3 regions of the Streptomyces sp. NPDC019890 genome follow, and region 3 is predicted to be linked to each of the others. Evidence: riboswitches for the same ligand, from Rfam matches in the RefSeq annotation. Region 3 holds a riboswitch; each other region holds the start of a gene.
The links. A riboswitch is a leader RNA that binds a small molecule or an ion and turns the genes downstream of it on or off. The one in region 3 is predicted to bind cyclic di-AMP.

Region 1 (2,189 bases), on a different contig from region 3:
GCAGGGCTTCACCCAGCTGCACCCCGCGCGGGTCATGGCTGCCTGGGTCACCGACAGCCCCAATGTCCAGCTCAACGGCCGCGTCAGCACGCTGCGCCTCCGCTTCGTCAGCGCGATGGCCGGTGTGCTCGGGGTCGGCGGCGACCTCACCGCGTGGAGCGAGGAGGAGCTCGCCGAGGCACGCGGCTGGGTGGAGCTCTACAAGCAGATCCGGCCGCTGGTCCAGCACGGCGAGCTGTACCGGCTCCGGGCGCCCGAAGGCGGGCTCAGCGCCGTGCAGTACGTCCGCGGCTGCGAGACCGTCGTACTCGCCTGGCTGCAGGCGCAGCACTACGGAGAGCAGCCGCCGCGGCTGCGGCTGCGCGGCATCGACCCGGCGGCCGGCTACGCGTGCGTGGACACCGGCGCCGTACACCGCGGGTCCGTGCTGCTGCACCACGGACTGCACACCGGACTGAAGGGTGACCTGGACGCCACCGTGATCAGGCTGCGCCGCCGCTGAGGCGACTCGCGGCAGGGCCCGGGCCCTGGACGCAGGGCGGTGGAATTCCTCCGGCCAAAAAGGCGGGAATGTGGACGTAAGTGAGAGCCCTCGTCATTAAATGACGCTTCTGTCCGAATTGGACGATTAGATATAACGTGCCCCGTCTGCAAAGGAGATGGGGCACGCCTCGTGAGCAGGATCATATTCGTGACGGTCCGTGGCGGCGTGTGGGGCGTGAAATCCCTTACGGGCCGGAGAGTTGCGGTTCCCGGTTCCACGGAGGGTGACGGGAAATTTCCCCTTGATGCCGCAGTGGCCCATGATCGGCGAAAGCAGTGGCTTGTTCCTTTTGATCCGGCTCGTTTAGCGTCACCGTCAATCCGGACGGACCGCCTAATCCTGCCGCCGCCCGGAATTCGAAACCCACCCACGCGTGGCAGGAGCGGGGGACCCAAGAAGTATGCCGATTCCGGACATCCCGGACGGCTCGGGGTTAAGTCGTGCATTTTGCTCGACCGGGCATCTCCAGCCCGAACCCGACAGCTCACCTCGCAGGCGCCGGAGAGGAATGCGCCATGCCCGGAAAGGGTAAGCACCGCCGTCCCAGGACCAGCCCGATCACCCGCGGATTCGTCGCCGCCGGTACGGGTGGCGCCGCCATCGCCCTTCCGCTGATGGGCGCCGCCGGCGCCCATGCGGCCGGCCAGACCGCGCCCGCCGCGACCTCCCACACGGCGGTGACCGCCGCCACCCCGCAGGTGCCGACGACCGCCGCCACGGCCCCGCTCGCCAAGAAGCAGGCCGCCCCCACCACCTACCGCGTCGTCGCCGGTGACTATCTCTCCAAGATCGCCGACGAGCACCATGTCCGCGGCGGCTGGAAGAAGCTGTACGAGGACAACCGCAAGCAGGTCGGCGACGACCCCTCGCTGATCCACCCGGGCCTCAAGCTCACCCTCGGCGGGAAGTCGAAGGCGAAGGCCCACCACGAGTCGAAGCCGCGCCCGGAGCGCAAGGCAAAGCCCTCCTCCGGTGACGCTCAGGCCTCCGCCTCGAAGGCCTCCGCGCAGTCCTCCTCCGGTGACTCGGCGAGCGCCTCGCAGACCAGCGGCTCCGGCTTCACGGCCCCGGTCAGCGGCGCGACCGTGATCACTCCGTACCACCTCGCCGGCTCCATGTGGTCCAGCGGCTACCACACCGGTGTCGACTTCGCCGCCTCCACCGGCACCACCGTCAAGGCCGTCGGTCCGGGCACCGTGGTCTCCGCGGGCTGGGGCGGCGCTTACGGCAACGAGGTCGTCATCCAGCACGGCGACGGCAGCTACTCGCAGTACGGCCACCTCTCCTCGCTCGCCGTCTCCGCCGGCCAGAGCGTGAGCGGCGGCCAGCAGATCGGTCTGTCCGGCTCCACCGGCAACTCCACCGGTCCGCACCTTCACTTCGAGATCCGCACCGGCCCGAGCTACGGCTCGGACATCGACCCGCTGGCGTACCTGCGCCAGCACGGTGTCTCGATCTGATCCACCGGTCCCGCCGATCCCCTCGCGCCGAATCCCCCAGCGGCGCGAGGGGATTCGGCGTATTCCGGGTTGGGGGAAACTTGACCGGTGGTATAGATCACCCCTCGTCAACCCCTCCTTACGGTCGCGTAGGTCACACCCGTAAGGGAAAGATATGGACTCGTGGCAGACGATTCGAGAGACAA
Region 2 (2,189 bases), on a different contig from region 3:
GCGGCCTCCTGCTCGGTGGGCTCGGCGACGCAGGCACCGGCGTGCCGGCGGGTGGTGACGAAACCCTCGGACTCCAGGGTGCGCAGGGCCTCGCGCACCGGGACACGTGAGACGCCGTAGCGGCGCGCCAGCTGCTCCTCGGTCAGCCGACTGCCCCGCTCGAATACACCGGAGACGATGTCGTCGCGGATCGCCGTGCATACCGAGTGCGCGGGAATGCGCATGACCGAACCTCCGCTTTAATCCGCGCGAAACGCAGCCGATTGACGTCTGTTCGGTCGACTCTATTGCAGCGAGCACGATTTTCCGAAGGCTCTCCGGAATCCATGGATATCTTTTGGCCAGTGCCTCAAAGGCAGAAGGCCCCGGCGGCACGCCGGGGCCTTCTCCACGAGCTGTACGAGCTGTCCGCTCAGACGTTCACACCGTGTGCACGCAGGTACGCGACCGGGTTGATGTCGGAGCCGTACTCGGGGCTGGTGCGGGCCTCGAAGTGCAGGTGCGGCCCGGTGGTGTTGCCGGTCGCGCCGGAGAGGCCGATCCGCTCGCCCGGGGTGACGCTCTGGCCGACCGAGACGCTGATCGACGAGAGGTGGCCGTACTGCGTGTACGAGCCGTCCTTCATCTTGATCACGACGTTGTTGCCGTACGCGCCGCCCCAGCCGGCCTCGACGACGGTGCCGGAGCCGACCGCGTGCACGGTGGTGCCGGACGCCGCATGGAAGTCGATGCCCGTGTGGCTGCCGGAGGACCAGATGGCGCCGCCGGCCTTGTAGCCGGTGGAGATGTACGAGCCGGAGATCGGGGCCACGAAGGAGTTGAGGCGCTTGCGCTCGGCGTCGCGGGCGGCGCGCTCCCTGGCCTCGCGGGCTTCCTTGGCACGGACCTCGGCCTTGTGCTTCGCCTCGGCCGCGGCCTTCGCCCTGGCGGCCTCCTGCTCCTGGGCGGCGGCCTGGTCGGCGATCTGGTCCGCGAGGGTCTCGGCGGTCACCACCGGGGTCAGGCCGGTGTCCTCGACCGCGGTCGTGCTCGTGTTGGCGGCGAGCGCCGGGGAAGCGAGGGTTCCGATGACGCCGGTCGTGGCGAGGGCCGCGGCACCCGCCATGTTCGCGCTGCGTCGCGACAGGCGGCTCGGGGCACGGTGCTTCCCGGTGGCACGGGTGAACGCCATGTAGTGGCTGATCCTTTCCTTCCTTCTCGCCTACCGGGTTAGCTGACGGGTTCGGAGCAGGAAGGTCTCCTACGGGCCCCTCCGCACGGGTGCGAAGGCGTCCGATTCACCCCAGGGACATGGGTCCCCGGCTCCCCAGGCTCGCGCCTGACGGGGACTCGGCGATGACTGTCCGATGCCGCGGATGCGGCGGGCTTCTGGCGGACAGCCGGACCGACGCTAGGCCGGGCCACTTTCAATCACCAAACAGACAGGCTTTTTTGTAGCGCATCCCACAGGGCAGACACGCAGCCTCTCCAACAAAGCGGACATAACACGGAACCCCGGCTCCACTCTGGATGCCGGGGTTCCGCTTGTTTGTAAGGAGTTGTTTGCCGGCCGAGGAGCACCGGCTTTCTCAATCAGCCTGTGACAACACTCACTTCACCGATGCCCAGCGCCCGCACCGGCTCCTCGATCTCGTCGGCGTCGCCGACGAGCACCGTGACAAGACGGTCCACCGGGAAGGCGCTGACGGCAGCCGCCGTCGCCTCGACAGTGCCCGTCTCGGCCAGCCGGACGTACAACTGCGCCTGGTAGTCGTCCGGGAGGAACTGCTCGACCTGGTCGGCGAGCGTGCCCGCGACGGAGGCGGCCGTCTCGAACTTCAGCGGGGCGACACCCACCAGGTTCTGCACGGCGACATCCCGCTCGGCGTCGGTCAGCCCCTCGGCCGCGAGCGTACGCAGCACCTTCCAGAGGTCGTCCAGCGCCGGTCCGGTGTTCGGGGTGTCCACCGAGCCGCTGATGGCGAGCATCGCGGCGCCCGACCCGTCGGGGGCGGAGCGCAGCACCTGGCCGAAGGCGCGTACGCCGTAGGTGTAGCCCTTCTCCTCACGCAGCACGCGGTCGAGGCGGGAGGTGAGGGTGCCGCCCAGGCAGTACGCGCCGAGCACCTGCGCGGGCCACACGCGGTCGTGCCGGTCCGCACCGATGCGGCCGATCAGCAGCTGCGTCTGCACGGCGCCCGGCCGGTCCA
Region 3 (2,189 bases):
CGTCGGGGCGGCGAAGTCCAGGCCGGTGTGGTAGCCCGAGGACCACATGGAGCCGGCCTCACCGAAGGTGGAGGTGATCGTGTACGAGGAGGTGGGCAGCGAATAGCTCGCGGCGAGCTTGGCGAGGCGCTCGGCCTCCGCCTTGGCCGCCGCGGCCTTCTCGGCCGCAAGCTTCTCCGCCTCGGCCTTGGCCTCCGCCGCGGTCTGCTGCTTCCTCGCCTCCGCCGCGGCCTTCTCGGCCGCCAGCTTCTCCGCGGCCGCCTTCGCCTCGGCGTCCGCCTCGGCCTGCTGCTGCTCGGCCTGCTGGAGGATGCGGGCGCGCAGCGCCTCACCCGCGCCGGCCGCGCCATCGGCAGCGGTCTTGGAGTCGGTGTCCGAGGCGAGCGTCACCGCCGTGAGCGGTGAGGTGTTGCCGGCGTCGGTGTCCGAGGAGTCGTCGGACAGCAAAGAGCCCACGCCGGGAAGGGACTTGGCGTCGGGCAGGTTGTCCGCGATCGAGTCGGGGAGCGATATGGAGACCGGCGGCTTGTCCTGCGCGGTGGCCATGCCGCCCGCGCCGACCGCGGCGATCACGCCGACGCCGAGCACCGTGGAGCTGCGGGCGAGCCCGCCGCGCTGCTTGACGACACGGTGCCGTCCGCGCACCGGACGAACGGAGTCCTCGGTGGGGTTCCATTCCTCCCACGCCCGCTCCGCCCCCTCTTCGCCGCTGAAGAAGTCGGGCCTGAAGGGTGCTTCTGGGGCAGGGGTGTTGGACGCCACTGAGGCGTACTCCTTTCCTTCCTTCTCGCCTACCGGGTTAGCTGACGGGTTCGGAGCAGGAAGGTCTCCTACGAGCGCTTCGACCGCGGAAAAGAGCGGCAAAAGGTGCCCGATTCACCCCAATTGGTGGTTCCCCGGTTCCCTTGCGGGATTCGGCGCACGCGCACGGTGCCGTCTCTTGCGACGGCTGGGACGACCGCGCTGCGTTATCGAACGTTAATAGACGCCAGGGCCGGATTCCAAGCTGTTCCGAGTGATCGTTAACGAGTTCGTCACGGACTTACCGGGACACAAACGGCCGGATACGGGCGACTTGATCGCCTCTCCTCTCACACCTTCACCTGACGGTGGTTCATATGTGATGCGGAGGGGTGCGCTTCGACTACACACGGTGCGGGTCCGGTGGCCTTCCCTGGCTCTGACTCTTCGCTCTGACCACGGGGACGATCCTGCGGCGGCCCTGCTGCCCCTGCCCGGGACGGCTGACCGCCAGCAGGGCCAGGTCGTCCGTCAAGCCGCCACCGGTATGCAGTCGAACGTCGTCGACGAGCGCGTCCAGCAGTTCCTCCGGCCCGGGAAAGAGCCGGCCGCCGAGCCGCGCGGCCGGGTCGTAGAAGACGCCGTCCGCGTCGCGCGCCTCGGAAAGGCCGTCCGTGTAGAGCAGCAGCGTCGCCCCGGCGGGCAGCGGAAACGAGTCCCCACGGTCCGGCCATCCGCTCAGCTCGCCCATGCCCAGCGGCAGCGCGGCCTCGGTCGGCGCAAGCGCGTGCACTTTCCCGTCGGCGTACAGCACCAGCGGTTCCGGATGGCCACGGTTCACCACGCGCACCATCTCGTCGCGGCGCGGGATCTCGGCGATCACTGCCGTGGTGAACTCCTCGAAGATCTCCAGGCTGTCCCGCCGTGTGCCCTCGCGCGCGAGCGCCCGCTCCAGGCGCTTGGCCACCCCTTCGAGCGTGGCCTCCTGCTCGGCCGCCTCCCGGAACGCGCCGATGACCACGGCCACCGCCTCGACCGCCTCCATCCCCTTGCCCCGTACGTCGCCGACCACCAGGCGCACCCCGTACGGAGTGTCCTGCACGGCGAAGAGGTCACCGCCGATGAAGGCGTCCGCCTGCGCCGCCTCGTACCGCGCGGCGACCTGCAGCCCGCCGATCCGTTCGGCGGGCGTGGGCAGCACGGCGCGCTGCGCGGTCTCGGCGATGACGCGGGCGGAGGCGAGGCGCTCGCCGCTGAGCCGTACGACCCGATTGATGATGAGCGCGAGCCCGGCGACGGTGACCACGGTGAACAGCTCGGTGTTGGCCGAGACGCTGTCCAGGGTGTCGTTGTAGATGTGCAGACCGACCACCGCGGCGACGGCCGCGACACCGGTGAGCAGGGTGGTGAGCCAGGAGAAGAAGGGGGCCGCGATCAGCGGGGCAGCC

Region 1: it holds a riboswitch for cyclic di-AMP, as region 3 does, so the genes downstream of both, ACI2LP_RS26545 (peptidoglycan DD-metalloendopeptidase family protein) here and ACI2LP_RS32560 (M23 family metallopeptidase) in region 3, are expected to answer to the same signal.
Region 2: it holds a riboswitch for cyclic di-AMP, as region 3 does, so the genes downstream of both, ACI2LP_RS29300 (M23 family metallopeptidase) here and ACI2LP_RS32560 (M23 family metallopeptidase) in region 3, are expected to answer to the same signal.

What each region holds. Positions count from the first base shown of each region.
Region 1 is NZ_JBJDQK010000011.1:6,926-9,114, forward strand. It holds gene ACI2LP_RS26540 (alpha-galactosidase) at 1-502, shown strand, start outside; cyclic di-AMP (ydaO/yuaA leader) riboswitch at 899-1,055, shown strand; gene ACI2LP_RS26545 (peptidoglycan DD-metalloendopeptidase family protein) at 1,060-2,004, shown strand; gene ACI2LP_RS26550 (SGNH/GDSL hydrolase family protein) at 2,167-2,189, shown strand, end outside.
Region 2 is NZ_JBJDQK010000013.1:153,133-155,321, forward strand. It holds gene ACI2LP_RS29295 (GntR family transcriptional regulator) at 1-224, opposite strand, end outside; gene ACI2LP_RS29300 (M23 family metallopeptidase) at 413-1,171, opposite strand; cyclic di-AMP (ydaO/yuaA leader) riboswitch at 1,184-1,345, opposite strand; gene ACI2LP_RS29305 (M16 family metallopeptidase) at 1,573-2,189, opposite strand, start outside.
Region 3 is NZ_JBJDQK010000023.1:12,356-14,544, reverse strand. It holds gene ACI2LP_RS32560 (M23 family metallopeptidase) at 1-762, opposite strand, end outside; cyclic di-AMP (ydaO/yuaA leader) riboswitch at 774-930, opposite strand; gene ACI2LP_RS32555 (PP2C family protein-serine/threonine phosphatase) at 1,145-2,189, opposite strand, start outside.